Regions from separate parts of the Microbacterium sp. USHLN186 genome, predicted to be linked through region 3. Evidence: predicted binding sites of a transcription regulator. Region 3 holds the regulator's gene; each other region holds the start of a gene.
The links. The regulator LexA, encoded in region 3, represses DNA repair genes until DNA is damaged. The targets are predictions, from matches to a motif close to TCGAACANNTGTTCGA.
Positions count from the first base shown of each region.

Region 1: the regulator LexA is predicted to act here: its motif matches at 8,260-8,275, upstream of WFG93_RS12750 (HNH endonuclease signature motif containing protein).
Region 2: the regulator LexA is predicted to act here: its motif matches at 2,053-2,068, upstream of WFG93_RS01365 (HNH endonuclease signature motif containing protein).

Region 1 is NZ_JBBCYA010000006.1:201,340-211,339, reverse strand. It holds gene WFG93_RS12785 (adenosylhomocysteinase) at 1-1,031, opposite strand, end outside; gene WFG93_RS12780 (adenosylhomocysteinase) at 1,028-2,368, opposite strand; gene WFG93_RS12775 (amidohydrolase family protein) at 2,398-3,801, opposite strand; gene WFG93_RS12770 (endonuclease/exonuclease/phosphatase family protein) at 3,899-4,567, opposite strand; gene truA (tRNA pseudouridine(38-40) synthase TruA) at 4,643-5,488, opposite strand; gene WFG93_RS12760 (YbdD/YjiX family protein) at 5,547-5,729, opposite strand; gene WFG93_RS12755 (carbon starvation CstA family protein) at 5,783-8,056, opposite strand; gene WFG93_RS12750 (HNH endonuclease signature motif containing protein) at 8,307-9,680, shown strand; gene WFG93_RS12745 (ATP-binding protein) at 9,738-10,000, opposite strand, start outside.
Region 2 is NZ_JBBCYA010000001.1:292,317-302,316, reverse strand. It holds gene WFG93_RS01370 (MATE family efflux transporter) at 1-610, opposite strand, end outside; gene WFG93_RS01365 (HNH endonuclease signature motif containing protein) at 647-2,020, opposite strand; gene WFG93_RS01360 (J-domain-containing protein) at 2,196-2,756, shown strand; gene WFG93_RS01355 (APC family permease) at 2,811-4,205, opposite strand; gene WFG93_RS01350 (amidase) at 4,255-5,958, opposite strand; gene WFG93_RS01345 (agmatine deiminase family protein) at 5,958-6,998, opposite strand; gene WFG93_RS01340 (TetR/AcrR family transcriptional regulator) at 7,078-7,713, shown strand; gene WFG93_RS01335 (M13 family metallopeptidase) at 7,741-9,759, shown strand; gene WFG93_RS01330 (serine hydrolase) at 9,886-10,000, shown strand, end outside.
Region 3 is NZ_JBBCYA010000008.1:26,215-36,214, reverse strand. It holds gene metE (5-methyltetrahydropteroyltriglutamate--homocysteine S-methyltransferase) at 1-1,322, shown strand, start outside; gene lexA (transcriptional repressor LexA) at 1,351-2,037, opposite strand; gene WFG93_RS13705 (LysM peptidoglycan-binding domain-containing protein) at 2,341-2,727, shown strand; gene WFG93_RS13700 (histidinol-phosphate transaminase) at 2,777-3,868, shown strand; gene hisB (imidazoleglycerol-phosphate dehydratase HisB) at 3,865-4,479, shown strand; gene hisH (imidazole glycerol phosphate synthase subunit HisH) at 4,476-5,108, shown strand; gene WFG93_RS13685 (MinD/ParA family ATP-binding protein) at 5,143-6,465, opposite strand; gene priA (bifunctional 1-(5-phosphoribosyl)-5-((5-phosphoribosylamino)methylideneamino)imidazole-4-carboxamide isomerase/phosphoribosylanthranilate isomerase PriA) at 6,664-7,410, shown strand; gene WFG93_RS13675 (SseB family protein) at 7,394-8,191, shown strand; gene WFG93_RS13670 (DUF1844 domain-containing protein) at 8,205-8,585, opposite strand; gene infC (translation initiation factor IF-3) at 8,787-9,458, shown strand; gene rpmI (50S ribosomal protein L35) at 9,532-9,729, shown strand; gene rplT (50S ribosomal protein L20) at 9,763-10,000, shown strand, end outside.

The sequences.
Region 1 (10,000 bases), on a different contig from region 3:
TCGATGGGGTTGCCCTCGCCGTCGGCGCAGTTCAGGCAGTCGCCTTCGCTGATCACCAGCACGGTGCGGCCCGACGGCTGCGTGTAGCTCGTGACGCCAGGGCGCACCGAGACGGCGGTGCCCGTGGCGTCCAGCTCGGGCATGGGCAGCTCGAAGGCGCCGCCGCCGGCGGTCGCCAGGATGACCCCGTCGGGCATGAGGGCCACCTGCGCAGCCGTCACCGCACCCGCCAGTCCGGTCGAAGCGAACACGACCTCTGCGTTCGGCGCGGCCTCGGCCAGGCTCATCACCCGGTGACCGTCGTGCAGCGCCTGCAGCGCCTTGATCGGGTCGAGCTCGGTGACCACGACATCCGCTCCGAGCGCGGCCGCGTGGCGGGCGACGCCCGAGCCCACCCATCCGTAGCCGACGACCACGACAACGCGCCCCGCCAGCTGCAGGTTCGTCACGTCGAGCAGGGTCATCACACAGGACTGCCCGGTGCCGTACACGTTGTCGAAGAGGTACTTGGTGCGCGCGTCGTTGACGGCGACGACCGGGATGCGCAGCGCGCCATCGGCGTGCATCGCGCGCAGGGGACGCACGCCGCTGGTGGTCTCCTCGGACGCGCCGAGCATCCGCCCCACCATCTCGGGGAACTCCCGGTGCGCCAGGCGGGTGACCCAGGCGCCGTCATCGAGCAGGATGTCGAGGCCGGGGCTGAGGAAGGCGCGAGCGAGTTCAGTGTCGCGCGCATCCGAGGCGTCGTGCTCGGCGAACACCGCGAAGCCGTCGGCTGCGAGAGCATCCGCGGTCTCCTGGTCGGTCGACCGGCCCGCGCAGAACACGCTGACCTCCGCGCCGGCCTCCCGTAGTGCGTGCGCGAGATTCGCCGTCTTCGGCTCGAGCACGAGGCTCACGCCGATGCGCAGTCCGCGCAGGCCGCCGGACTCGGCGAGTCGGTCGGCGATGCCGGTGAGCACCGGCATCCCGCGCCGCGCCCAGTCGATGCGCGCGCGGCCCGCGGCGGCGCGCTGCTGCATGGTGCTCATCGTGCTCCCTCAGAGGTGGTGGGCTGCTCGAGCCACTGGGCGGCGTCGTCGGTCTGGTCCTCGCGATGCGCGTCGAGCACCACGCCGCGGGAGGCGAGCTTGGCGGCGGCGATCGCGTCGTCGAGCTCACGCGGGATGACATGCACGCCCGGCTCGAGCTCGGAGGTGATCAGGTGGTGCGCGCCGAGCCCCTGCACCGCGAAGGTGAGATCCATGATCTCGACCGGATGCCCGCTGCCGCCGGCGATGTTCACCAGCGCACCGCCGGTGAGCACGTGGAGGTCACGACCGTCGACCGTGTAGGTGTCGACGCCGGGACGCGGCGACGAGGTCGCGGATGCTGCGGCGGCGATCGCCTCGACGTCCACCTCGAGGTCGTGGTGACCCGCGTTGGCGAGCACCACGTCGTCGTCGAGGTGCGGCAGGTCGACGGCGCCGATCGCGCGCATCCCGCCGGTCGCTGTCACCACGAAGCCGGCGCCGGGCAGCATCTGCCGTGCCGGTCCGACCGCGTGCCCGTCCATCAGCGCCTCCAATGCGCGTACCGGATCAGTCTCGATCACGCGGGACTGCGCGCCCATCGCCTTGGCGTACTCGGCGATGCCGCGGCCCACGTAGCCGTAGCCGACGACGACGATGACCGCGCCCGCGATCTGGCGATTGGTCAGTCGCAGCAGCGCCTGGATCGTCGTCTGCCCGGTGCCGAAGCGGTTGTCGAAGAGGTGCTTGCAGCGTGCGTCGTTGGCGGTCAACGCGGGGAACGGCAGGCTGCCGGCGGTCTGCAGCGCGTGCAGCCGTCCAGTGCCGGTGGTCGTCTCCTCCGACACCCCGCGCAGGCGCGCGAACAGTTCGGGGCGGTGACGGAGCATGCGCATGGTGAGCTCCGCGCCGTCATCGATGACGTAGTCGGGCGCATGGTCGGCGGCTGCGAGCAGCTCGGCCTCCCAGCTCTCGATGTCTCCGCCCTCCTCGGCGACGACGGTGATGCCGCGCTCACGCAGCGCAGCCACCACGTCTGCACGCGTCGTGCGAGGGTTGCTGCCGGCGGCGATCACTTCGGCGCCCGCGTCGGCGAGCACCGTGGCCAGGAACGCGGTCTTCGCCTCGAGGTGCACCACCACGGCGATGCGGACGCCCTGCAGCGAGCGCCCGATGCGCTCGCGAACGAACCCGTCGAGCACCGGGGAGTTCTTGCGCACCCACTCGATCTGCGCGCGGCCGGCGACCGCGTCGCCCTGCACCGTCTTCGGCGGATTCTCCATCTGCTGCTCCTTCAGGCGCCCGTGATGGCCGCACGTGGGCGGCACCTGCGCGGGCTCCACTCCCGTGCGATCCATGTCCACGTGCTGCTCTCCCGCACAGTGATCTAAGCGCTTAGATCGGAGTCACGGGCAGAAGACTCCCGGGCGGTTGCTGCATAAGCTATCGTCGCGGCGGACCGCGCGCAATGCTCGTCGTCATATGACGACTCCGATGACGCCGCTGACGCCGCTACGGGGAACGCGGGTGTCGCGAACCGGATGTCCCCGGCGATCATCGTGGCAGCGGTGCGCCCGCCGCCGTACTCGACCAGGTCGATGAGGGCGTCGGTGCTGATCGGGATGTCGAAGAAGGTCATGTTCGCGAGAGCGCCCACCGCGAGGTATCCCGTGCGGCGCCGACCCACGTCGATGCCGAGAGCGTGCGCGCCGCCGATCGTCGCCGCGCCGAGCAGCCGAGCATGCAGGTCGCGGTCGAGGTAGTCCTGCTCGCGGGCGATGCGCGCAAGCGCCGCCACATCGTCCATCAGATCGAGCGAGGGCGACGAGGAGAGCGAGTCTGTACCCACAGCGATCGCGTTGCCCTCTTTGAGATAGGCCGCGATCGGCGGCTCCTCGAGCCCGATCACGGCGTTCGAGCGCGGGCACAGCGCGACCGAGGTGCGCCGCTCGCGCAGGATCGCGCGATCGCGCGCGGTCATGTACACCCCGTGGGCGATATGGCAATCCGGACCGAGCACGCCGAGCTGGTCGACGAACTCGGTGGCGCTGACTCCGAATCCCGCCCGCCGCAGCTCACGGAAGCTGCTCAGCCCCGCCCGGTGCCACGGTCGCTGCTCGGGGTCGTCGAGGCCGCTCTCGAACGCCGCCTCACCCAGATGGATGTGGATGCGACCGCCGCGTTCGCGCACGATGTCGGGGATCTCGAGCAGTGGTTCGATGTCGAGCGAGTACGGCGCGTGGGGCGAGAGCCCGCGTCCCGGTGGGACAGGCAGCCCATCCAGGGCCTGCTCGACGCTCGTGCGTCCGGTGCGCGCCCACTCCTCGTTGGTCCAGCTCATCACCTCCCAGTAGGTGATGCCGTGCAGTCCGGAGTCGTGCAGGACTGATGCGGCCTCGGGGTCGGTGACGATGTCGGCGACAGCGGTCGTGCCCGAACGGATCATCTCGTGCGCACCGGCGGCGGCATCCGCAGCCCAGTCCCGCCCCTCGGCGTAGACGACGCTGAACGCGCGTGACCAGTCCTCGAAACCGGCATAGCTGCCCTGCCCGACGGCGGCCATGCCGCTGTACTGCAGGTGCGAGTGCGCGTTGACCAGGCCCGGGGTCACCATGCCGTCCCAGTGCACCTCGGTCACGTCAGCGCCGCGCTCGCGCAACGACCGCAGCACCCACGCGCGATCGCCGACGTGCATGATCCGATCCCCACTGATCGCGACGGCGCCGTCGCGGATGGGTGGGGCGGTGACGGGCACCACGAGTCGCGCGCTGTAGACGGTCACCGACACCATGTCCTCCAGTATCGGGGCTCGTGGAGCCCGCCCTGTACTGTGCGACGAACGCCGCGGAGGAGGACGCGGACGCCCGCGGGCGTCGGCGGGCTGCGACCTACGCGGCTTCGGCGGTGATCAGGATCGGGCGGTGATCGCTCGTAGCCTGCGGCAACGTGGTGATCTGTGAGATGTCGAAGCCCACCGACGTCGCGAAGTCGTAATGTCCTTTGAACACCCGATAGCGCGTGTAGGTGCGATCGTCACTGAGGGTCAGGGTGTAGCCATGCTCGCGCACCGTCTGACCGAGGTTCTCTTTGAAGACCGGGTAGTTGTAGTCGCCGACCATGAGCACGGGCTTGCCGGGAGCAAGCCCCTGCAGCGCATCGAGTGCCGCACGGATCTGATTCCGTCGCAGCGAGTTCAGCGCGGTGAGCGGGGCGGCGTGGAACGACGCCACGATCACCCGCCGACCCGTGTCGATGTTCGTCAGCAGCGCGCCCAGCACCCGCTCGTGAGCGGGTTTGAGCACCCGATCGTGCAGCGACTTCTTCAGCCCGATCGTGCGCACCTGCTCGACGCGGAACTGATTGCGGCGCAGATACATCGCCAGTCCCAGCCGATTGCCGCTGGTCGCCCGCACGAGCGAGAGGCCCTCGATGGCATCCGGAAGCGCCTGCGTGTCGCACTCCTGCAGGCACAGGATGTCCGGATCGTGCTCGCGGACCAGGTTGACCAGCTCGGTCGCCGCGCGATGCTTGCGAAGGTTGTACGAGATCACTCTCATGCCTTCACGTTACCGCCGGGCTTCCGTGCGAAGACCGGGGTTGCGCCGACGCGGCATCGCACTCTTCGGTCGTCGTCAGCTTCCGCTGTCGCGGCGCGCGCGGGTCTGCTCGGCGCGTGCGGCGAGCAGGTCGTCGGCCGGATATCCGACCTCGGCGAGCGTCAATCCGCGCGCCGGCAGCACCTTGAAGGCACTCGTGCGAGTGAGTTCGTCACGCAGGCGCGCGACGTCCTCAATCTCGAGCTTGCCCTCCCCCACCGCCGCGCACGCGCCGACCAGCGCGCGCACCATGCTGTGGCAGAACGCGTCGGCCTTGACCTCGGCGATCAGGACGCCGTCGCGGTCGCGCATCCAGCGGTAGTCGAGCAGCGTGCGGATCGTCGTCGCCTCCTCGCGCGGCTTGCAGTATGCGGCGAAGTCGTGCAGCCCGATGAGGGTGCGCGCAGCGGCATCCATCCGATCGACGTCCAGAGCGACGCGCAGGGTCGTGGTGTCGTTTCGGCGCATCGGGTCGTACCCGGCGGCGGCGTCGGCGAGGCGGTAGGTGTAGCGACGCCACACCGCCGAGAAGCGCGCGTCGAAGCCGTCGGGCGCGATGCTCGTGCGCGTGACGGTGACGTCCGGGTAGTTGCCGAGGACGCCCCGGATGCGACGCGCGAGCGAGCCGGCGGGATCGGATGCCGCCTGCCCGTGACGAGTCTGCACGCGCGCCCACTGCGCCTCGTCGAGATCGACGTGCGCGACCTGGTCGGCGGCGTGCACGCCGGCATCCGTCCGTCCGGCGACGACGAGCTGCGCCTCGGAGCCGACGATCCGAGCGAGAGCCGCCTCGAGCGTGCCCTGCACGGTGCGCATGCCGGGCTGCTTCGCCCAGCCGCGGAAGTGGGTGCCGTCATAGGCGATGTCGAGACGGATGCGCACCCGACCAGCCTAGATGCGGCCCACCCGCACCGGCAGACGCCGGACGGGCGGGCCGATTTCAGCAGCAGCGCGCGCCGGGGTTGCGGTCCTGCTCGTCCATCCGCTCCCGCCAGAACTGCCGCTCGGTGAGCGCCGGCACGTCGGGGTGGTTGACCCGGTGGTGCGCGACGTAGGTCTCGTACGCCCGGTCACCCATCAGTGTGGTGACGTACCACCGGATGCCGGATGCCGCACCCCGCATCCGCTGCCAGATGGCGACGGATGCGGAGCGGACCTCGAGGCCCGGCGCGCTCATCAGTGTCCGCCTCGTGTGCGGACGGTGCCGGTCGCGCTGTCGTGCTCCCGCCACTGCTCCTCGATCTCGCGTTCGGCCTTCGTGGCGATGAATCCCGCCGGGGCGAAGCGGCGCGAGGGCACCGGCGCGTCTTCGCCGTCGTCGGTCACGCCCTGGCGGATGGACTTCACCGCCGAGATGACAGCCACGGCGAGCACGACGATCGTCAGCACCACGAACACGATCGACAGGGTGCCCTGCACGGCCGTGTTGCGGATGACCGCCTCGACGACCTCGGGCGCACCGAGGCTGCCGTCGCCGGCGGCCTGCGCGGCACGGTACTTGGCGTTGTTGGCCCAGTATCCGATGCCCGGCACCGGCGAGAAGATCTTGTACATCGACGCGGTGATCGTGATGACGGCGGTGAAGGCGAGCGGAACGGCGACGATCCACAGCCAGCGCACGTAACTGCGGCCGCGCTTGGCGACGATGGCGAACACCACGGCGAGCGCGATCGCCGCCAGCAGCTGGTTGGCGATGCCGAACAGCGGGAAGAACGTATTGATCCCACCGAGCGGGTCGGTCACGCCGAGGATGAGGATGTATCCCCAGCCGGCGACCATGATGGCCGTGCAGATCCACACGCCCGGACGCCAGCTGATGTCGCGGAACTTCGGCATCCAGGCGCCGATCGAGTCCTGCAGCATGAAGCGCGCCACACGGGTTCCGGCGTCGACGGCGGTGAGGATGAACAGCGCCTCGAACATGATCGCGAAGTGGTACCAGAAGCCCATCATCGCGGTGCCCCCGCCGATCTGGTGCATGATGTGCGCGAGCCCGAGCGCCAGGGTCGGCGCGCCACCGGTGCGCGAGACCACGGTCTCTTCGCCGACCGCCGCGGCGGTGCTGGTGAGCATGTCTGGGGTGAGGTTGACGCCGGTCAGGCCGAGCGAGTTGACGAAGGCCACTGCCCCCTCGACCGAGCCGCCGGTGAGCGCGGCAGGCGAGTTCATCGCGAAGTAGATGCCCTGGTCGATCGAGATAGCGGCGACGAGCGCCATGATCGCGACGAACGACTCCATCAGCATCCCGCCGTAGCCGATGAAGCGCGTCTGACGCTCCTTCTCGATGAGCTTCGGGGTCGTGCCCGAAGAGATCAGCGCGTGGAAGCCGGACAGGGCGCCGCAGGCGATGGTCACGAACAGGAACGGGAACAGCGTGCCCGAGAACACCGGTCCGAGACCGGTCGCGGCGAACTCGGTGAACGCCGGCACCTCGATCTCGGGACGCACCAGGACGATGGCGCCGGCGAGCATCACGATGACGCCGACCTTCATGAACGTCGACAGATAGTCGCGCGGGGCGAGCAGCAGCCAGACCGGCAGCACGGCGGCGACGAAGCCGTACACGATGATGGCCCACGCGATGGTGGTGCGATCGAGGTGGAAGATCGCCTGACCCCAGTCGGTCGCGGCGACCGCGCCACCGCCGACGATGGCCGCGATGAGCAGCACGAAGCCGATCAGCGACACCTCGGTGATGCGGCCGGGGCGCAGGAAACGCAGGTACACGCCCATGAAGATCGCGATCGGCAGGGTCATGCCGACGCTGAACACGCCCCACGGGCTCTCGCCGAGGGCGTTCACAACCACGAGCGCGAGGATCGCGATGATGATCACCATGATGAGCAGCGAGGCGATGATCGCCGCTGTGCCGCCGACCTTGCCGAGCACGTCGCGCGCCATCTGCCCGATCGAGCGTCCGCCGCGTCGCATCGAGAAGAACAGCACGGTGTAGTCCTGCACGGCACCGGCCAGCACGACGCCGACGATGATCCAGATCGTGCCGGGGAGGAAGCCCATCTGCGCGGCGAGCACCGGGCCGACCAGCGGACCCGCGCCGGCGATCGCGGCGAAGTGGTGACCGTACAGCACGCGACGGTCGGTGGGCACGAAGTCCTTGCCGTCCTCGCGCACCTCGGCGGGAGTCGCCCGGCGGTCGTCGGGTCGGGTGATGTACCGCTCGATGACCTTCGAGTAGAACCGGTAGCCGATCGCGTAGGTGCAGACCGCCGCGAACACGAACCAGATGGCGTTGACGGTCTCGCCGCGGACGATGGCGAGCATGGTCCAGGCCACGCCGCCGAGCAGCGCGATCGCGACCCAGAGCACGATCTTGGGCAGCGTCATGCGGGATTCGCGCTCGAGCTCGGCCTCGGGGACGGCGACGGGCGGCAATGCCGGGTCGTGCACGAGCGCATCAGCGCCCCTGCCGGATTCTGGGGTGAAGGTCATGGATTCTCCTTGGAGCGTCATCGCACTATGGATCGTGCTTTCGCATTTGGGGGGTCGGTTCACATTAGCGGGGCGGGGACGCGGCGCCCGCGCGCGTGTCGCACAGTGGAGCGGAGTGGACGACGCGTCGCGGGGGTGTCGAGTTTCGAGACGTGAGATCGTCATTATGTTCGGTTCTTATCGAGTGCACGTGTTATTCACCCTCGAATATTTGCTTGCCTTTGCTCACTCCCCGCTCTACACTGGAGGTATGTCAGCAGCGGCGTTGACCCCCTTGCGAGAGGCCTACACGGCCCTCGGTGAGGTGTGGGCGGATGCTGACACCGCCGCGGATCTGAACCGGCCCGATCTGGTCTTCATCACCCGCTTGATCGGCTCGGCGCGACGGGCTCTTGATGCTCTGCAGGCGGATGTCGCGGCGGTGATCGCGCACGAATCACGCCCCGAGCTCGGTCCGGATTCGCTGGCGAAGCAGCAGGGCTTCCGCACCCCCGCGCAGCTGATCGCGACGACGACCGGCACGAGCGCGGGCGACGCCGCACGACTGGTGAAAGTCGGCGAGGCCATCGCCGCACGACAGAACCTTCTCGGCGAACCGGCACCGGCGAAGTACCCAGCCGTGCAGGACGCCGTCACCGCGGGTCGGCTGGGAGCCGCCGGAGCGGCGCTGATCGTGGAGTTCCTCGACCGGGCACGCGTCGGGGCAGACAAGACCCTCGTCGCGGACGTGGAGCGGCAGCTCGTCGAACGAGCCGTCGACCTGTCGCTGGACGACGTGCGCCGCCTGGTCAAGCGCGCCGAAGCCGTGCTCGAAGCCGACAAGCTCGAAGCCCGGGAAGAAGAACGACGCGCAGCGCGGTCGCTGAGCATGTTCGAACGCGACGGGATGCTGCACCTGAACCTCATCACCCCCATCGAAGCGGGCGCTGCGATCAAGACCGCGATCGACGGGTACGTCTCCGCACAGTTCCAGGCCCGCAAAGACATCGCCGACTCTGGAGTCGTCGACGGCGACGAGGCGGACGCCGATCGGCGCACCGTCACCATGATGCGCGCCGACGCCCTCGCCCTCTTCTGCGCCCACGTGCTCGACTGCGAGAGCCGACTGCCGCTGGCCGGGGCATGCGTGATCGTCCGCATCAACCTCGAAGACCTCCAAGCGGGCACCGGATCGGGCACGATCGACGGAATCGACCAGCCTGTCTCGATCACCGCGATCCGCCGCATGGCCGCCGCAGGAAGCGTGATCCCGTGCGTCCTCGACTCCGCCGGAGACATCCTCGACTGGGGACGCGAGAGACGCCTCTTCACCAGAGCGCAGAAACTCGCCCTCGTCGACCGCGACGGCGGATGCGCGATGTGCGCACTGCCACCGGACATGACCGAGGGCCACCACATCAACTGGTGGACCCGAGACACCGGACCCACCGACCTGACCAACGGCATCCTGCTCTGCTCCACCTGCCACCACCGCATCCACGACAACGGCTGGAACATCCGCATCGAAAACTCCGACGCACGCTCCGGCATCAGGGGACGAGTGTGGTTCATCCCACCACCCCACATCGACCCGGAACGCCGACCCCGCCTCGGCGGCAGGGCCCGCTACGACATCGCCGCCTGATCCAGGGGCGCGCTCGGACGCCTAGGGGCAGCGAGTGACGGCGCCTCCTGCCGAACGTCAGTCCACCGCCACCTTCGGCTTCGCCCACGAGCGACCGCGGGTGTCCTTGAGGATCGTGTACTCGACATCCACATGCGGCTCGATCGCGCTGTACTTGTCGTTCGGCGCGCCGATCACCAGCTGGAAGCCCAGCCCCCGCCACGCCCCGATCGCCCGCTTCGTGAAGTGCGCGTCAGCCTTGATCAGCGCCTCGTCCATGAACACCGGCGCGTAGCGCGGCCGCGAGGCGCCGGCATCCCCCAGCTGATACCGCAGAGCAG
Region 2 (10,000 bases), on a different contig from region 3:
CGACCATGCCCCACTGGGCGGCGACGGTGCCGAACGCCGAGCCGGCGATGCCCCAGCTCAGGCCGTAGATGAAGATCCAGTTGAGCAGGGCGTTGGCGCCGAAGCCGAGTCCGGCGATCCACAGCGGGGTCACCGTGTCCTGCATGCCACGCAGCAGGCCGGTGGCCGCGAAGACGACGAGCATGGCCGGCAGTCCCCACATCGAGATGGTGAGGTAGGTGTGCGCTTCGGTCGCGACCGCCTCGGATGCTCCGAACGCCGCGACCAGCGCGGGCGTCGCGAGCGCGCCGGCGACCGCGAGCACGGCTCCGAGTCCGAGGGCGAGCCACATGCCGTCGATGCCCACCGACACCGCGTCGCCCGGCTTGCCGGCGCCGAACCGGCGCGCGACGGCCGGCGTGGTGGAGTAGGCGAGGAAGATCATCAACCCGACGATCGTCTGCAGCACGGCACCGGCGATGCCGAGGCCGGCGAGGGGTGACGTGCCGAGGTGTCCGACCATGACCGAGTCGAGGATGAGGAAGGCCGGTTCCGCGATCAGCGCGCCGAGCGCGGGTACGGCAAGCCGCAGGATCTCGCGATTCAGCGACGGTGATGCGGTGGATGCCACCCCACGAGCCTATGCGGTGGATCGCGCGGCTGCCTGTCAGGCGGCGATGTCGTAGCGGGCCCTGCCGCCGAGGCGGGGCCGGCGTTCCGGGTCGATGTGGGGTGGTGGGATGAACCACACTCGTCCCCTGGTGCCGGAGCGCGCGTCGGAGTTCTCGATGCGGATGTCCCAGGCGTTGTCGTGGATGCGGTGGTGGCAGGTGGAGCAGAGCAGGATGCCGTTGGTCAGGTCGGTGGGTCCGGTGTCTCGGGTCCACCAGTTGATGTGGTGGCCCTCGGTCATGTCCGGTGGCAGTGCGCACATCGCGCATCCGCCGTCGCGGTCGACGAGGGCGAGTTTCTGCGCTCTGGTGAAGAGGCGTCTCTCGCGTCCCCAGTCCAGGATGTCGCCGGCGGAGTCGAGGACGCACGGGATCACGCTTCCTGCGGCGGCCATGCGGCGGATCGCGGTGATCGAGACGGGCTGGTCGATTCCGTCGATCGTGCCCGATCCGGTGCCTGCTTGGAGGTCATGGAGGTTGATGCGGACGATGACGGTCGCGCCGCCGACGGGCATCCGGGTGTCGCAGTCGAGAACGTGCGTGCAGAAGAGGGCGAGGGCGTCGGCGCGCATCATGGTGACGGTGCGCTGATCGGCATCCACCTCGTCGCCGTCGACGACTCCCGCGTCGACGGTGTCTTTCCGGGCCTGGAACTGTGCAGAGACGTACCCGTCGATCGCGGTCTTGATCGCCGCGCCGGCCTCGATGGGGGTGACGAGGTTCAGGTGCAGCATCCCGTCGCGTTCGAACATGCTCAGCGACCGCGCTGCGCGCCGTTCCTCTTCCCTGGTCTCCAAGCGATCGGCTTCGAGGACGGCTTCGGCGCGCTTCACCAGCCGGCGCGCGTCGTCCAGCGACAGTCCGACGGCACGCTCGACCAGCTGCCGCTCCACGTCCGCGACGAGGGTCTTGTCGTTGCCGATCCTCGCCCGGTCGAGGAACTCCACGATCACCGCCGCTCCGGCGGCTCCCAGCCGGCCCGCGGTGACGGCGCCCTGCACGGCCGGGTACTTCGCCGGTGCCGGCTCGCCGAGAAGGTTCTGCCGCGGGGCGATCGCCTCTCCGACCTTCACCAGCCGTGCCGCGTCGCCCGCACTCGTGCCCGTCGTCGTCGCGATCAGCTGCGCCGGGGTGCGGAAGCCCTGCTGCTTCGCCAGCGAATCCGGACCGAGCTCAGGGCGTGACTCATGCGCGATCACCGCCGCGACATCCGCCTGCAGAGCATCAAGGGCCCGTCGCGCCGAGCCGATCAGGCGGGTGATCGAGACCAGGTCGGGCCGGTTCAGATCCGCGGCGGTATCGGCATCCGCCCACACCTCACCGAGGGCCGTGCAGGCCTCTCGCAAGGGGGTCAACGCCGCTGCTGACATGCCTCCAGCGTAAGACGGCCATGAACACTCTGTCAAGCATTTATTCGAGAAAAATCGAATAGGTTATCCACAACATCCGAAACTATATGCGCTCGCATCGAGCTGGCAATAGGAGTCTAGAGCCGGCCTCCGACACCGCTCGGCGCGTACGCTGGAACCACCGGAGGTGCCTCCCATGTCCGATGCTATGAACGACGCCGCGCGGTACCGCGCGCGCCGCGATGCCGGCGAGGATGCCCGCGACCAGCCCGAAGACGCTCCGGCCTCGGCGCTGAACGTGCAGAACAAGGCGGAGTTCGTCGAAACCGCCATCCAGCTCGCGATCCGACGCGGAGAGTTCGACAACCTGCCCGGCGCCGGCAAGCCGCTCGAGGGACTCGGTGGGCAGCACGATCCCGACTGGTGGATCCGTCGCAAGATCGAGACCGAGAACCTCTCCGGGCTCGGCCCTCCCGCGCTTTTGCTTCGTGTGGAGGATCGGGGGCTCGACGACCAGCTCGATCAACTCGCGCGGGAGGAAGACGTGCGCGACGTCATCGAGGACTTCAATCGGCGGGTGATCGAGGCGCGACGGCAGCTGCTCGGCGGACCGCCCGTGGTGACGCGTACCCGCGATGTCGAGCGGGAAGTCGTCGCGTGGCGGGAGCGCCGAAACGCGCGCAAGGCGGATGGCGCGGCATCGCCGGCATCGGATGCCACACAGCGCCCGCGCCGGCGCTGGTGGCGTCGGGGCTGATCGAACACCGCCCGGCCGCGAAACCTGTCCGTCGCCACTCCCGTAGGGCCTTCCTCACCTGGTGACGGGCGTTCGCACCACTCCGGTCGGCAGGTCCTCGGCCTCGTCGAACGCGACCTCGGGTGTCGGCCGGCGGAATCCGCGGGTCAGCCACAGCAGGTACACGGCGCCGACACCCGCCCAGATCAGACCCACGGTCATCGCGAGCTGGTCCAGGCTCAGCCAGAGCCCGACGTTGATCAGGAAGCCGATGCCCGGCACGACGGTCCACGCGAGCACCGAGCCCCGCGTGGTCTCCGCGTTACGGTGACGCATCCAGAATGCGATCACCGACAGGTTCACGAAGGCGAAGGCGGTGAACGCGCCGAAGTTGATCAGCGAGGTGGCTGCGTTGAGATCCAGCGTCAGCGCGGTCAGCGCGATCGCTCCGACGACGAGGATGTTGATCACCGGCGTGCCCAGGCGCGGGTGCACGTAGCCGAACAGCTTCCGCGCGATGATGCCGTCGCGGCCCATCGCGAACAGCAGGCGCGAGGCGCTCAGTTGCGAGGCGAGACCCGACGAGAGCACCGAGACGGTCGCGCCGGCGAGGAAGAAGGTCTGGAACAGGATGCCGCCGATCGCCAGAGCGATGTACGGCGAGGCGCCCTCGATGTCGGGGGTGATGGCGTTGAGCGCGTCGAGGTCGGGCACGAGCGTCTGCATCACGTAGGTGACCGTGATGAAGAAGGCGGCACCGAGGGCGGCGATCCACATGATCGCGCGCGGCACCGTGCGGCGCGGGTCGACGGTCTCCTCCGACAGCGTGGTGACGGCGTCGAAGCCGAGGAAGGCCAGGGCGAGCACCGAGGCGCCACCGACGAGGCTCGCCATGTCGGCGCTCATCGAGTAGAACGGCGCCAGGCTGAACGCGAGCGCGTTGTCCGAGGCGATCGCTCCGACCGTCAGCACGACGAACACGATCGCGAGCAGGGCCTGGAACACCACCATGACCATGTTGGCCACCGCGCTCACCCGCACGCCGATGATGTTCAGCGCCGTGATGATGACGATCAGACCGACGACCCACACCCAGTCCGGCACGTCGGGGAACGACGCCGAGAGGTAGATGCCCGCCAGCAGGGCGTTGATCATCGGCAGGAACAGGTAGTCGAGCAGCGCGACCCATCCGACGAGGAATCCGGCCGGTGCGCCGATGGTGCGCCGCGTGTAGGTGTACGCGGAGCCTGCCGAGGGGTAGACGCGCACCATCTTGGCGTAGCTGAACGCGGTGAACAGCACGGCGATCGTGATGATGATGTACGACATGGGCACGTGGCCCTTGGTCGCCTCGGACACGATGCCGAAGGTGTCGAACACGGCGAACGGTGACATGTACGCCAGGCCGATGAAGACGACGTGTCGCTGCTTGAGGCTGCGATGAAGGGTCGCTGGGGCGGTGGTGGTCATGGGTTACCTCCTTGTAAACCTGGGTATCGGGGATGTCGGCTGCGGAGCGTCAGGGGCTGTCGCGGAGCCGGGGCGTTCGTGGGGGAGCGGTGCGGCGCTGCCCGGTCGCCTCGAAGGCGAGTCCGAGGGCGAGCAGTGCAGTGTCGTCGTAGGCGCGGCCGGCGAAGGTGAGGCCGACCGGCATCCCGATGTCTGCCATCGTGCCCATCGGCACCGTGACGGTCGGGATGCCGAGGTGCCGCGGCACGAGATTGCCGTTGGCCACCCACACGCCGTTGCGCCAGCCGGCATCCGCAGAATCCGCATTCACATCCATGTCGGCGCGGCCGATGTCGGCCATGGCGGGGAAGGCGACGGCGTCGAGGCCGCGCTCGTCCATCCACTGCTCGAGGTCGATCCGGCGGGTCTCCTCGAGCCCGCGCACGCCGTCCTCGAGGTGCGGGATGTCGGTGAAGCCCTCATACCCACGCGAGGCGACCTGCTGCGGGTAGGTGGCGATGTCATCGTCGAACCCGTCATAGCGGTCGGGCAGGGCGCCCTTCGGATGCGGGAAGATGGTCGCCCCATCGACGCCGATCAGTGTGGGCAGCGCCGGGTCGCCGTTGGCGCGGAGGAAGTCCTCCCACGCCCAGGCGGAGAGGTCGACGATCTCGCTGTGCAGGAACTCGGGGCTCACCAGCCCACGGGTCGCGATCGTGGGCGCTCCGGCGCGATCGCCCTCGTAGTTGGTGACCGCGGGGAAGTCGACCTCGACGACCTCGGCCCCTGCCGCCTCGAGGTCGCGGCGCGCCTGCCGCCACAGGGCGATCACCGAGTCGCGGGTCCGAACCCGCTGCCCGGTGGCGCCGCCGATGGTGGTGCCGGTGCCGGCGTCGGGATCTGCGTTGATGTACATGGCAGGGACGCCGATGCGCATCCCGCGCAGCGTCGCCGGCGCGACCGCGACGTACGACCTCGGCCGCACCTCGGATGCCGCCGGGATGCGCACCCACGGCTGCGCGCGCCAGAAGTCGCCGCGTACCTCGGCATCATCGGCGACGATCACGTCGAGCACCTCGAGAAGATCGGCCATGGTGCGGGTGTGCGGCACGACGACGTCCATCGTGGGCACGAGCGGCCAGTTGCCGCGCACCGAGATGACGCCGCGGCTGGGCGTGTAGGCGACGAGCGCGTTGCAGGATGCCGGTGCGCGACCGCTCGACCAGGTCTCCTCGCCCAGACCGAAGGCGGCGAAGCTCGCCGCTGTCGCGGTGCCCGAGCCGTTCGACGAGCCGGAGCCGAACGCGCTGGTCAGCCACTCCGCGTTGTAGGGACTCTCGGCGCGTCCGTAGACGCCGCGCTGCATGCCACCGTTCGCCATCGGGGGCATGTTGGTCAGGCCGAGGCAGATCGCGCCGCCGGCGCGCAGCCGCTCGATCGTGAACGCGTCGCGCTGCGCGATGAGATCGGCGAACGCAGGAGAGCCGGCCGCGGCGGTCAGCCCGGTGACCAGATAGCTGTCCTTGGCCGTGTACGGGATGCCGTCGAGCGGTCCGCGCGTCTGACCGGACGCGCGGCGGGCATCGGAGGCTTCGGCCTCGGCCAAGGCGTCCGGATTGCGCACCACGACGGCGTTCAGCGCGGTCTCGGTGTCCGTGCCGTCGTAGGCATCGATGCGGGCGAGGTACGCCTGCACGAGCTCGACGCTCGTGGTCTCGCCCGACTCGAGGGCGGCGCGCAGCTCAGCGATGGGCTTCTCGTAGACCTCGAACATCAGTGCCCGGTTCCGACGCGGGGCTGCTGCTGGGTGATGCAGTGGATGCCGCCACCGCGCGCGAAGATCGGTCGGGCGTCCACGGTCACCGCGCGGCGGCCGGGGTAGGCATCCTCGAGGATCTGCCTGGCTCGGGCGTCTGCGGCGTCCTCGCCGAAGCCGCACACGACGATCCCGTCGTTGACGACGAGGTGGTTGATGTAGCTCCAGTCGACGAAGCCCTCGTCGTCGCGCAGCGTCGCCGGGGCCGGGACATCGATGATCTCGAGCGGTCGCCCTGCGGCATCCGTCTGCTGCTGCAGCAGCGACTTGAGATCGCGGGTGACCTCGTGGTCGGGGTGCCCGGCGTCGTCCTGGCGGTGCAGCAGCACGCGACCAGGCGCAGCGAACGCGGCGACGATGTCGACGTGCCCCTGGGTGCCGAACTCGTCGTAGTCGCGCGTGAGGCCGCGGGGGAGCCAGATGGCCTTCTCCGTGCCGAGGGTGCGAGCCATCTCCGCCTCGACCCGTGCCTTGTCGGCGTACGGGTTGCGGTTCGGATCGAGCTGCACGGTCTCGGTGAGCAGCACTGTGCCCTCGCCGTCGACGTGGATCCCGCCGCCCTCGTTCACCAGCACAGAGCTGACCAGCTCTGCACCGGTGCGTGTGGCGATGATGCGGGCGATGCCGGCTGATACCTGCCATTGCGCCCAGGCCGGGGCGCCCCAGCCGTTGAAGACCCAGTCGACGGCGCCGAGGGCGCCGGGGCGATCGTCATCGACGACGAACGTGGGGCCGAAGTCGCGCATCCAGAACTCATCGAGCGGCGACTCGACGATCTCGATGTCCGACCCGAGCATGTGCGTGGCGCGGTCGACCTCGCTCGGGTCGACGATCATGCTGACGGGCTCGAACCCCGCGATGGCGAGGGCGGTGTCGGCCCAGGCCCGATAGGCGCTCTCCTGCCACTCGGCGCCGTCGCCGAGGGTGACTCCGGCGCGAGGGAACGCCATCCAGGTGCGCTCGTGGGTCGCACCCTCGTGCGGCATCCGCCAGGCCATGTCGTCTCCTTCGTCGAAACTGCCCGATCGCTCTATTGATCGCGCGATCAATAGATGATGTTCCTACACTGGAGGCACCATGTCAACATCCGTCTCCCGGCCTCGTACGCGGAAGAGTCCGCAGCAGCGCTCCGCCGAGATCCACGATGCCGCGCTCGCGATCGGACGCGAGCAGGGACTCTCGGCGCTCACGCTGCGTGCGGTCGCCGCACGCGCTGGTGTGGCCTCTGGGCTCGTCGCGCACTATGCCGAAAGCATGGACGACCTGGTCGTGCGCACTTTCCGCGAGCTCGTGGCATCCGAGCTCGACGAGGTCAAGACCGAGGTCACGACCCGCGCCACTCCTGCCGCGCGACTCGCGCAGATGATCACCACCGTGCTCGACAGCGAGCACAACGACATCACCCTCGTCTGGGTCGACGCGTGGTCGCTCGGGCGGGGCAGTGCCGCGCTCGCCGATGCGATCGAAGAGCAGATGGCGGCCTGGCAGAGCTTCATCGCCGCGATCATCCGCGACGGACGGGACGCCGGTGTGTTCACCACCGACGACGCGCAGGCGGTCGGCTGGCAGATCCTCGCCATGATCGACGGCATCGCCGCGCACGCGCTCACCCGTGCCACCGATGCCGCTCCCTTCGCGGCGCGTCTGGCCGCGGCCTGCGAGACGCTCGTCGGCGCCGCGCCCGGTGCGATCGTCGAGCAGTTGGACGCCTGACCGAACGCGCCGCATAGGCTGGAGCGCATGACTGACGTTCTGCCCTCCGGCCTTGCCATCAGCGAGTTCAGCTCCGACATCCGTCCTCAGGACGACCTCTACCGCCACGTCAACGGTGCGTGGCTGGAGGCCGCCGAGATCCCCGCCGACAAGGCGCGCTGGGGATCGTTCCACATGCTCGCCGAGCAGGCCGAGAAGGACGTCCGCGAGATCATCGTCGAGTCGCAGGATGCCGCCGAGGGCACCCTCGAGCGCAAGGTCGGCGACCTGTTCCGCAGCTTCATGGACACCGACCGCATCGCCGAGATCGGCCTCGCTCCGCTGCAGGCTGAGCTCGCGAAGGTCGACGCGATCGACGGCATCCCGTCGTTCCTGCGCACCGTCGGCGCCTTCGATCGTGACGGCATCGCCGCGCTGATCGGCGTGTTCATCGAGCCCGACCCGGGCAACCCCGAGCGATACGTGCCGTTCGCCGTGCAGGCCGGCCTGTCGCTGCCGGATGAGAGCTACTACCGCCTCGACAGCTTCGAAGCGACCCGCGCCGCGTACCGGGCGCACCTCGAGCGCATCCTCGCCCTCGCTGAGATCGACGACCCCGCCGGCCAGGCCGAGCGCGCGTTCGGCCTCGGGAAGGAGATCGCCGCTCATCACTGGGACAACGTCGCCTCCCGCGACGCCGTGAAGACGTACAACCTGAAGACCTGGGCCGAGTTCCAGCAGCTCGTCGGCGTGGACCTCACCCCGTGGCGCGACGCCGTGGCCGCCTCGGCCCTTCGACAGGCTCATGGCCCCAATCCGTTCGACGAGCTCGTCGTCTACCAGCCGAGCTTCTTCGAGGGCCTCGGCGCGCTGCTCGTCGAGGAGCGCCTCGACGACTGGAAGGCGTGGCTGCGCGCCAAGGTGGTGCACGGTCTCGCCGCCTACCTCACCGACGACTTCATCGACGAGAACTTCTCGTTCTACGGCACCGAGCTGACCGGCACCCCGTCGATCCGCGAGCGCTGGAAGCGCGGCGTCTCGCTCGTCGAGGGCTCGCTGGGCGACGCGGTCGGCCGCATCTACGTCGAGCGGCACTTCCCGGCCGAGTCCAAGGCCGCCATGGATGAACTGGTCGCGAACCTCATCGAGGCCTACCGCCAGAGCATCCAGAAGCTGGAGTGGATGAGCCCCGAGACCCGCCAGAAGGCGCTCGCCAAGCTCGACACCTTCCGCCCCAAGATCGGCCACCCTGACGTCTGGCGCGACTACGACGGCGTGGAGATCGACCCCGCCGACCTCGTCGGCAACGCCCGCCGGGCGACGGTCTTCGAGCACGACCGTCAGGTCTCGAAGGTCGGCAAGCCCATCGACCGTGACGAGTGGTTCATGCCGCCGCAGATGGTCAACGCGTACTACAACCCGCTGATGAACGAGATCGTCTTCCCCGCCGCGATCCTGCAGTACCCGTTCTTCGACCCGAAGCGCGACGCGGCCGCGAACTACGGCGGAATCGGCGCGGTGATCGGCCACGAGATCGGTCACGGCTTCGATGACCAGGGCAGCCGCTACGACGGAGACGGTCGCCTGCAGGACTGGTGGACGGACGCCGACCGGGCGGCGTTCGAAGAGCGCACGAAGGCCCTCATCGCACAGTACGACGCCCTCGTGCCGCTCGGGCTCAGCGACGAGAACCACGTCAACGGAGCGTTGACCATCGGCGAGAACATCGGCGACCTGGGCGGTCTCGGCATCGCGCTGAAGGCGTACGAGCTCTCGCTCGGCAAGGAGTCGGCCCCTGAGGCCCCTTCGGCCCCTGAGCCCGTCGAAGGTCCCGTGATCGACGGCTACACCGGCGTCCAGCGCCTGCTGCTGTCGTGGGCGCAGGTGTGGCAGCAGAAGAGCCGCGAGGCCGAGACGATCCGCCTGCTGACGATCGATCCGCACTCGCCCAACGAGTTCCGCTGCAACCAGATCCTCAGCAACATCGACGCCTTCTACGACGCGTTCGACGTCACCGAGGGCGACGCCCTGCACCTGTCGGAGGAGCAGCGCGTCACCATCTGGTGAGCGCGAGCGGCGACGGAGCCGGAGGTCAGGCGGCGGGGCTACGATGACGACCAGGAATGAGGAGCCTGTTCAGAGCAGCGGGTCCTCGACCTGCCGCTTCCCCCGCTCCTCGAGAGGAGATCGCGCGTGGTCTCGTCGCCTGCATCCGCCCCCGATCCGGCATCCGCGCCCGATCCGGCATCCGCTGCGCGCGCTGAGGCTCGTCGGGCGCATCGCGGTGGTCGCCGCCCCCTGCGCCGCG
Region 3 (10,000 bases):
CGGCATCCACCTCGACCTCGCTGCTGCACGTGCCGCACGATGTCGACGACGAGACGGCTCTGGATGCCCGTCTGGTCTCGTGGCTCGCCTTCGCCGACCAGAAGGTCGGCCAGGTGGTCACCCTCGCGCGCGGTCTCGCCGACGGACGCGATGCCATCGCCGACGAGCTCGACGCGGCGTCCGCCGCACTCGCCGACCGGCGTGACGCCCCCGGCGTGCGCGACGGCGCCGTGCGCGGCCATGAGGTCGCCGAGGCGGATTTCTCGCGCGTCTCGTACGCCGAGCGCGAGAGCGCTCAGCAGGCGCTGGGTCTGCCCGCCCTTCCGCTGACCACCATCGGCTCGTTCCCGCAGACCGGCGACATCCGACGGGCCCGCGCGCGCTTCCTGCGCGGGGAGATCCCCGTCGAGGACTACGCGGACTTCCTGCGCCGCGAGATCGACCAGGTCGTCGCCCTGCAGGAGGAGCTCGGACTGGACGTGCTCGTGCACGGCGAGCCCGAGCGCAACGACATGGTGCAGTACTTCGCCGAGCACCTCGACGGCTTCGCGGTCACCCAGCACGGCTGGGTGCAGTCGTACGGCTCCCGCGCGACGCGTCCCTCGATCCTCTGGGGCGACGTCTCGCGGCCCGCGCCGATCACGGTGTCCTGGGCGACGTACGCCCAGTCGCTCAGCGTCAAGCCCGTCAAGGGCATGCTCACCGGCCCGGTGACCATCCTCGCGTGGTCGTTCGTACGCGATGACCAGCCGCTGAGCGAGACCGCCGACCAGGTGGCCCTCGCCTTGCGCGACGAGATCACCGATCTCGAGTCGGCCGGCATCGCGATCATCCAGGTGGACGAGCCCGCGCTGCGCGAACTGCTGCCGCTGAAGCAGGCCGACCAGCCGGCCTACCTCGACTGGTCGGTGCGCTCGTTCCGGCTCGCGACCGGCGGGGCGGCTGCCGCGACGCAGATCCACACCCACCTCTGCTACTCGGAGTTCGGCGTGGTCATCGACGCAATCCGCGCACTCGACGCCGACGTCACCTCGATCGAGGCGGCGCGCAGCCGCATGGAGGTGGTCGCCGACATCGCGCACCACGGCTTCGACCACGGCATCGGCCCCGGCGTGTACGACATCCACTCGCCGCGCGTGCCGAGCGTCGCGGAGGTGGAGACGCTGCTGCGCCGGGCGGTCGACGAGCTGCCGCTGCGCCAGCTCTGGGTCAACCCGGACTGCGGTCTGAAGACCCGCGGCTATGACGAGACGGTCGCCTCGCTGCGCAACATCGTCGAGGCCACGCGTCGCGTGCGGGAGGACGTCGCCGTCGCGGTCTGACCCCGGATGCCGAAGCGGGGGAGCCGACTCAGACCGCGCGCAGCACGGCTACGACCTTGCCGAGCACGACGGCCTCATCGCCGAGGATCGGCTCGAAGGCGGAGTTGCGGGGGAGCAGCCAGGTGTGACCGTCGCGACGGCGGAACGTCTTCACCGTCGCCTCGCCGTCGATCATGGCGGCGACGATCTCACCGTTCTCGGCGTTGTTCTGAGTGCGGACGACCACCCAGTCGCCATCGCAGATGGCCGCATCGATCATCGACTCGCCGTTCACCTTCAGCATGAACAGGTCGCCCTTGCCGACCAGCTGTCGCGGCAGGGGGAAGATCTCCTCGACCTGCTGGTCGGCGGTGATCGGCACTCCGGCGGCGATCTGCCCCACCAGTGGCACGAGAGCGGCATCGCCGACGGCGGGACCGCTGTCGGCCGGGTTCTCGGCGCTGCTGCCGGGCAGATCGATGAGCACCTCCATCGCACGCGTCTTCCCGGGGTCGCGGCGCAGATAACCGCTGAGCTCGAGCTGGCCGAGCTGGTGCGTCACGCTGGAGAGCGACTTCAGGCCCACGGCATCGCCGATCTCGCGCATGCTCGGCGGATATCCGTGCCGGGCGATCGAGTTCTGGATGACCTCGAGGATCGCCACCTGCTTGGCGCTGAGGCTCTTGCGACGGCGCGTTCGTGGCGCCTCGGCTGCCGTCTCGGGGGTGTCGCTCATCGGTGCTCCTTCATGGCCACGTGCGGTGTGGAACCGCGTCCTCGCGTTGATCCGCTTCGAATGTCGGAGGCCCGTGATGGGCTGTCCTCATCGAAACGGTATCCGAGTCCGGCCCGGAATCGGAAGATCCGTTCGAGCGTGTCGAAGAAGTCGGCGAGACGGATTCGAATAACGCTTGACACATGTTCGAGATCGAAGATAGATTCGGAACGTAGCTTCGCATCCGGCATCCCCGGCCGGATGCCGGATGCGAACGCCGCACCCCCGCCGCGCGATCGGCGGGAGGACGAGAAGGAGCAGCACATGAGCACCATCAGCCTCCAGGCCCCCATGACACCCCTGGCCGTGCGCACAGACGCCGCCCGCCGCGCGAGCACGGTCCGCCTGCGTCTCACCGCCCGCGGGCGACGCGTGCTGCTCTCCCTGGCTGCGGTGCCCATCGTCGCCGGCGTCGCGGTCTCCCTGCTCGCCGGCGGCTCCGCCGTCGCCTCGAACGAGAGCGGTCAGGCGGTGTCGTTCGAGACGATCACCGTGCTTCCGGGCGACACCCTGTGGTCGATCGCCGCAGACGCGGCTCCCGGTGTCGACCCGCGCGAGGTCATCGCCGACATCACGCGTCTGAACAACCTCAGCTCCGGCATGATCCAGGTCGGCAGCACCATCGCCATCCCCACCGCCTACGGCGAGTAGTGCGAGCGTCGCCGTCACGCGGGGCGGCGACACCGCGCCGCCGCCTACGATGGAGGACGTGACATCCCTCGATGAGCTGCCCCTCCGCGATGATCTCCGCGGGCTCACTCCGTACGGCGCGCCGCAGGCGCCGCTGCCGGTCGCTCTGAACGTCAACGAGAACACGCATCCGGTTCCGGATGCCGTCGCCAGCGACATCCTCGACGACATCGCACTCGCCCTGCGCGACGTGAACCGCTATCCCGACCGCGAGTTCACCGTCCTGCGCGAGGGCTTCGCCGACTATCTCGGCCATGGATTGACCGCCGAGCAGATCTGGGCGGGCAACGGCTCCAACGAGGTGCTGCAGCACATCATGCAGGCCTTCGCCGGCCCCGGGCGCGCGGCGTTCGGGTTCGCTCCGACCTACTCCATGTACCCGCTCATCACCCAGGGCACCGGGGCGCGCTGGGTCGCCGGCTCGCGGGACGACGACTACACGCTGCGCCCCGACGACGCGGCTCGCCAGGTCAGGGACGCCGATCCCGATGTGGTGCTGCTGTGCTCGCCGAACAACCCGACCGGCACGCCGCTGCCGCTGGAGGTCGTCGAAGCCGTGTACGAGGCCGCTCGCGGCGTCGTCGTCGTCGACGAGGCCTACCACGAGTTCGCGCCGCGTGAGGCGTCGTCGGCGCTCTCGCTGCTGCACGGCCGACCGCGTCTGGCGGTGTCGCGCACCATGAGCAAGGCCTTCGCCTTCGCGGGAGCGCGCGTCGGCTACCTCGCCGCCGACCCCGCGTTCATCGATGCGCTGCGTCTGGTGCGCCTGCCCTATCACCTCAGCGCGCTCACGCAGGCGGCCGCGGTGGCTGCGCTGCGCAACTCCGACACGATGCTGCGCATGGTGGACGAGATCGTCGAGCAGCGCGACCGGATCTCCGCGACGCTCGAGGCGCTGGGCTACACGCCGCACGAGTCGTGGTCCAACTTCGTGCTCTTCGGCGGGGTCGACGATCCGCGCGCCGTGTGGCAGGCGCTCTACGAGCAGGGTGTGCTGATCCGCGACGTCGGAATCCCGCACCACCTCCGGGTCACCGCCGGCACAGCCGCCGAGACCACCGCATTCCTGGAAGCCCTCGCCTCGATTGGATCCCCCGCATGAGCGACCGCACCGCGTCCCGCACGGCACAGCGCCGCCGCCACACCTCCGAGTCGACGGTCGAGGTGAGCATCGACCTCGACGGCACCGGCCGCAGCGACATCGACACCTCCGTGCCGTTCTTCGACCACATGCTCACCGCCTTCGCCAAGCACTCGCTCACCGACCTCACCGTCCGTGCGACCGGCGACACCCACATCGACGCGCACCACACCGTCGAGGACATCTCGATCGTGCTCGGCCAGGCGATCCGTGAGGCACTCGGCGACAAGGCCGGCATCTCGCGCTACGGCGACGCGCTGGTGCCGTTGGATGAGGCGCTCGCGCAGGCGGTCGTCGACATCTCGGGGCGCCCGTTCCTCGTGCACGACGGCGAGCCGGCCGGCTTCGAGTTCCACCTCATCGGCGGGCACTTCACCGGCTCGCTCGTGCGCCACGTGTTCGAGGCGATCACTCTGAACGCCGGGCTCACCGTGCACGTGCGCGTGCTCGGCGGGCGTGATCCGCACCACATCGCCGAGGCGGAATTCAAGGCGTTCGCGCGCGCGTTCCGTCAGGCCAAGGCCCTGGATCCGCTCGTCGACGGGGTGCCCTCGACCAAGGGGGCGCTGTGAGCGGGCGGCGGGTCGTCGTCTTCGACTACGAGTCCGGCAACGTGCACTCCGCGGTCAAGGCGCTGGCCGCGGCCGGCGCCGAAGTCGAGCTCACGCGCGATCGGGATCGCGCGCTCGAGGCGGACGGCCTGCTCGTGCCCGGAGTCGGTGCATTCGCGGCCGTGAGTGAGGCGCTGCTCGCCCACGGCGGTGACGAGATCATCGATCGCCGGCTGGCCGGGGGTCGCCCGGTGCTCGGTATCTGCGTCGGCATGCAGGTGATGTTCGAGCGCGGCGTGGAGCGCGGGCAGCTCACCGACGGGCTGGGGGAGTGGCCGGGCACAGTCAGCGAGCTCGATGCGCCGGTGCTGCCGCACATGGGCTGGAACACCGTCGAGACCGGCGCCGGGAGCACGCTGTTCCGTGGGATCGAACACGAGCGCTTCTACTTCCTGCACTCGTACGCCGCGAAGGCATGGGAGATCGACGTCGAGCGTCCGTTCCGCGAGCCGTCGCTCACCTGGGCGACGCACGGCGAGCGCTTCCTCGCGGCCGTGGAGAACGGCCCGCTCTCGGCGACGCAGTTCCACCCAGAGAAGTCCGGCGCCGCCGGCATCCGGCTGCTGCAGAACTGGGTCGAATCGCTCTGAGCTGCTCTGAGCTGAGCTGAGCTGACCGCGGGACTCAGAGTCCGCGGGCGACCGCCGCGCCCGCGGCGAGCCAGGCGGTCTGCGTGGCTGCGGCGAGGGCGCCGAGGCGCAGATGGCCGTCGACCATCTCATGGTCGAACGGGATGCTGACGACCTCGCGGGCGAGATCGCGGTAGCCGGTGACGACCTGGTTCACGTCCGCTGCGGTGGCTTTGGGATCCGCCTGGGTCACGACGACAACCGAGCGGCGGGCCAGCTCGGCCGAGCGCTCGTCGCGGTCCTCGAGCGCCTCCAGCAGCAGCGCCCCGGCCTCGGCATGATCGTCGCGCGTGGTCGTGGCGACCACGATCTGGTCGGCGTGGTCGATCATGCGCAGCCACATCGGGTCGGACTCGTCATTGCCCGAGTCGATGATGATGAGACGGTAGTACTTCGCCGCGACGGCGTGGATCGCGTCGATGTCGGAGGAGTGCAGCCGGTTCTCCTGGGCGAGGCGCATCGGCTTCGAGCGCAGCACGTCGTACTTCTCGCGCGCCTGGTGGTGCACGTAATGCGCCAGATCCGCCGACTGCGCGCCGGCGCCCAGCAGGCGGTCGGCCTCCGGCAGCAGTTCGAACAGCGTCCGATCGTGCGGGCCCTGGTCGGTGCGCCAGCCCAGGGTGCCACGGGTCTGGTTGTTGTCCCAGGCCAGCACGCCCGCACCGCCGAAGCGCGCGAAGACCGCCGCCAGCAGCACGGTCGTGGGCGTCTTGCCCGCGCCGCCCTTGCCGTTCACCACCGCGATGGTGCGCGGACCCGGCCAGTGCTGGCTGACCAGCAGCTCGTTGTCACGCACCGCGCGCTCGGCGGCGCCGGGTGCCAGCGAGAAGCCGAGCCGGTTCAGCGCTCCACGCGCGCCGGTCTTCGCCGGCTCCTCGCGGCGCTCCTGCTGCAGGAAGGACGGCCGCTCCCGCTGCTGCCGAGCGGGCTCGTCGGTCGCTGCGGGGGCGGATGCTGCGCCGGAGCCGCGGTGATAGCGCGGTGCCTGGATGGGCGCCTCGGGACTGCCGGCAGGTGCGGCCGGGCTCTTCGCAGGCACAGCGCTCTGAATCGGCGCGGTGCTTCGAATGGGCACGGCGGCGGGTGCTGCGGGGCTCGGTGCGGGCGCGGCGGCGGGTGCTGCCGGGCTCGGTGCGGGCGCCGCGTTCTGCCTGGGCACCTCGGAGATCACGGCCGGTGCGGGCGGCTGCGTCGCCGGCTGCGGCTGGGGCGTCGGCTGCGGCTGGGGCGTCGGCTGCGGCGCCTCGGCGGACCGGCGCGTCGCGCTCGAGCGTCGGCGAAGGGGCCCCGCTGCACCGTCGTTGTGCGCGTCCGTCATGCGTTGCTTCCCTCCGCGTCGTGAGGCCGCCGATCGTGCAGGCGTGCCCGTGCACGTCGATCGTAGCGGGGACGCGTGCGAAGATGCCTGCGGGATGGCACGGCACCGCCTCGACTCACCGTTTGAGAGAGCCCGTCGCCCGGGCTACTCTGTTCTCTCGTGCCCGATCGGGCCGCCTCACCCCTCCCGAAGGACGACATGAACGACTTCGCACAGTCCCCCTCGCTGATCCTGCTTCCCGCGGTCGACGTCGCCGGTGGCAAGGCCGTGCGCCTGACCCAGGGCGAGGCCGGCACCGAGACCAGCTACGGCGACCCGGTGGACGCGGCGGGGGAGTTCGTCGACGCCGGCGCGCAGTGGATCCACCTGGTCGACCTCGACGCGGCCTTCGGGCGCGGCAGCAACACCGCGATCCTGCGCAAGGTCATCAAGCAGTACCGCGGAGTGAGCATCGAGCTCTCCGGCGGCATCCGCGACGACGCGAGCCTGGACGCGGCGCTCGAGGCCGGTGCCACGCGGATCAACCTCGGCACCGCCGCCCTCGAGAACCCGGAGTGGTCGGCTGACGTGATCAGCCGCTACGGCGACGCGATCGCGGTCGGACTCGACGTGCGCGGGACCACCCTGGCCGCCCGCGGCTGGACCAAGGAGGGCGGGGACATCTGGGAGGTCCTCGAGCGTCTGGAGGAGGCCGGCTGCAGCCGCTACGTCGTCACCGACGTCACCAAGGACGGCACTCTGCGCGGACCGAACCTCGACCTCCTGCGCGAGATCACCTCACGCACGCCGAAGCCCGTGATCGCCTCCGGGGGTGTCGCCAGCCTCGACGACATCGCCGCGCTGCGAGAGCTGGTGCCGCTGGGCGTCGAGGGCGCCATCGTCGGCAAGGCGCTGTACGCCGGGCAGTTCACCCTGGCTGAGGCGCTGGATGTCGCCGGCGACTGACGACGGCTGCGAGCACGGCGCGGCGAACACCCGCGACTCGGCCGGGGTGCCCTGGGCGGGACGCAGCTTCGAGGCGAACGCGCACGCTGCCGACGACGGCTCGGCCGATCCGGCCCTGCTGGCAGCCCTGCTGCGATTCCGCAGCGGAGAGGGCTCGCAGATCGAGGTGGTCGATGCGTTCCGCGACGCGCGGGTGCTGGTGCCGCTCGTCGCCGAGAAGGGCGATGAGGGCGTGGGACCGACCGGACTGACCGTCGACAAGACGCAGGAGCTCTCGATCGTCACGGTCGCCGCCCCCGACGGCCGCCGGGTGCAGCCGGTGTTCTCGTCGGTCGACACGATGCGACGATGGGATGCCACAGCACGGCCGATCCCGGTCGAGGCGATCCGCGTCGCCCTGTCGGCCTCGAGCGAGCAGACCGACCTGATAGTGCTCGATCCGGCGTCCGAGACCGAGTTCGTGCTGCGCCGCCCCGCGGTGTGGGCGCTCGCGCAGGCTCAGCCGTGGGAGCCCAGCTTCCTCTCCCCGGAGGTGTTCACCGCACTGCGCGAGAGCATCGCGCACGAGCTGGCGGTGATCGACGTGTCGGTCACCGCGGGCGACCCGGAAGCCCGCATGCGCGGTCCGGAGCTCATCGTCACCCTCGAGCTCACCGATGGTCTGGAGCGCGAGACCCTGGACGCGGTGCTCTCACGACTCGCGCAGCGCTGGGCGGCCGACGACCGGATGGCCGTGCTCGTCGACTCCCTCACCGTGAAGCTCACCCGCTCGGCGGGCTGACCACACGCCTTGATCAGGTGACCGGGCCGGTCCACTTCTCGCCAGGGCCCTTGCCAACGGCATCCGGAATCGTCGACGCCTCGCGGAACGCCAGCTGCAGCGAGCGCAGCCCGTCACGCAGCGGGCGGGCATGCGCGTCGCTGATCTCCGGCGCGCCGGCCGTGATGAGGCCCGCGAGGGCGTTGATGAGCTTGCGCGCCTCGTCGAGGTCCGTCTGCATTGCAGGGTCGTCGGCGAGTCCCAGCTTCACGGCCGCGGCGCTCATCAGGTGCACGGCGGTGGTCGTGATCACCTCGACCGCGGGGACGTCGGCGAGGTCGCGCGACGCGGAGGCCGCAGCCTGCTCCTGCTGAGCCCAGTGCTCGTGGCGGTCATCGTGGTGCTCGGCAGGAATCGTCACTTCGGGATGCTTTCTGGTAGACTTCTGCGGGCTTCGGAGTGTCATGCTCCGATACGAAAGAGGATTCTCAATCCCACCCGCGCTTGCCGTACCAGGCTACCGGGTTCCACACCCCGCCGGTTCCGGTGGAAAGGGTGTCACAAGCCGGTGCGTCTGACTGCGCCGGCGGGTGGGGAGACTCCGATTTCGCCCGGGCTGCAGACAGCAGCGCGGTGGCCGAAACCCACGTCTAAGGAGCTCCGCATCAGCGATCCCCGTACCAATGAGCGCATCCGCGTCCCCGAGGTCCGCCTCGTCGGCCCCGCGGGTGAGCAGATCGGTGTTGTCCGCATCGAGGCAGCGCTGCGTCTGGCCCAGGAGGCGGACCTCGACCTCGTCGAGGTGGCCCCCAATTCCAAGCCGCCCGTGGTCAAGATCATGGACTACGGCAAGTTCAAGTACGAGGCCGCGCAGAAGGCGAAGGAAGCCCGCCGCAACCAGGCGAACACCATCCTCAAGGAGGTCCGCTTCCGCCTGAAGATCGAGGCTCACGACTACACGACCAAGCTCAAGCGCGCCGAGGGCTTCCTCAAGGCGGGCGACAAGGTCAAGGCCATGATCCTGTTCCGCGGTCGCGAGCAGTCGCGGCCCGAGCAGGGCGTGCGTCTGCTGCGCAAGTTCGCCGAGGACGTCGCGGAGTTCGGCACGGTCGAGTCGAACCCCACCATCGACGGCCGCAACATGGTGATGGTCGTCGCCCCCCTGAAGAACAAGTCCGAGGCCAAGGCCGAGCAGAACGCGGTGCGCTCGGCGAACAAGCAGGCCGCGCGGGACGCGAAGAGCGGCGCGAGCGCCGACTCCGAGCCCACGGACGAGTCGGCGGCGTAAGCCGCCCCACAAGCTCCCGCCTCCGGCGGGGACCCACCGTCGCCCGCCAGGGCGCCACACGAAGGAAGAGAAGATGCCGAAGCAGAAGACCCACTCGGGTGCGAAGAAGCGCTTCAAGATCACCGGCAGCGGAAAGCTGAAGAAGCAGCAGGCCGGCATGCGCCACAACCTCGAGCACAAGTCGAGCCGTCGCACCCGTCGCCTGAACCAGGACCAGGTGCTCTCCAAGGCCGACTCCAAGGTCGCGAACAAGCTTCTCGGTCGCGGCTGAGCCCGACCCACGCACGAATAGGAATACAGGAAAATGGCAAGAGTCAAGCGCGCAGTCAACGCGCAGAAGAAGCGTCGCGTCATCCTCGAGCGCGCGTCGGGTTACCGCGGCCAGCGTTCGCGCCTCTACCGCAAGGCGAAGGAGCAGGTCACCCACTCGCTCGTCTACGCGTACCGTGACCGTCGCAAGCGCAAGGGCGACTTCCGCCGCCTGTGGATCCAGCGCATCAACGCCGCTGCCCGCCAGAACGGCATCACCTACAACCGCTTCA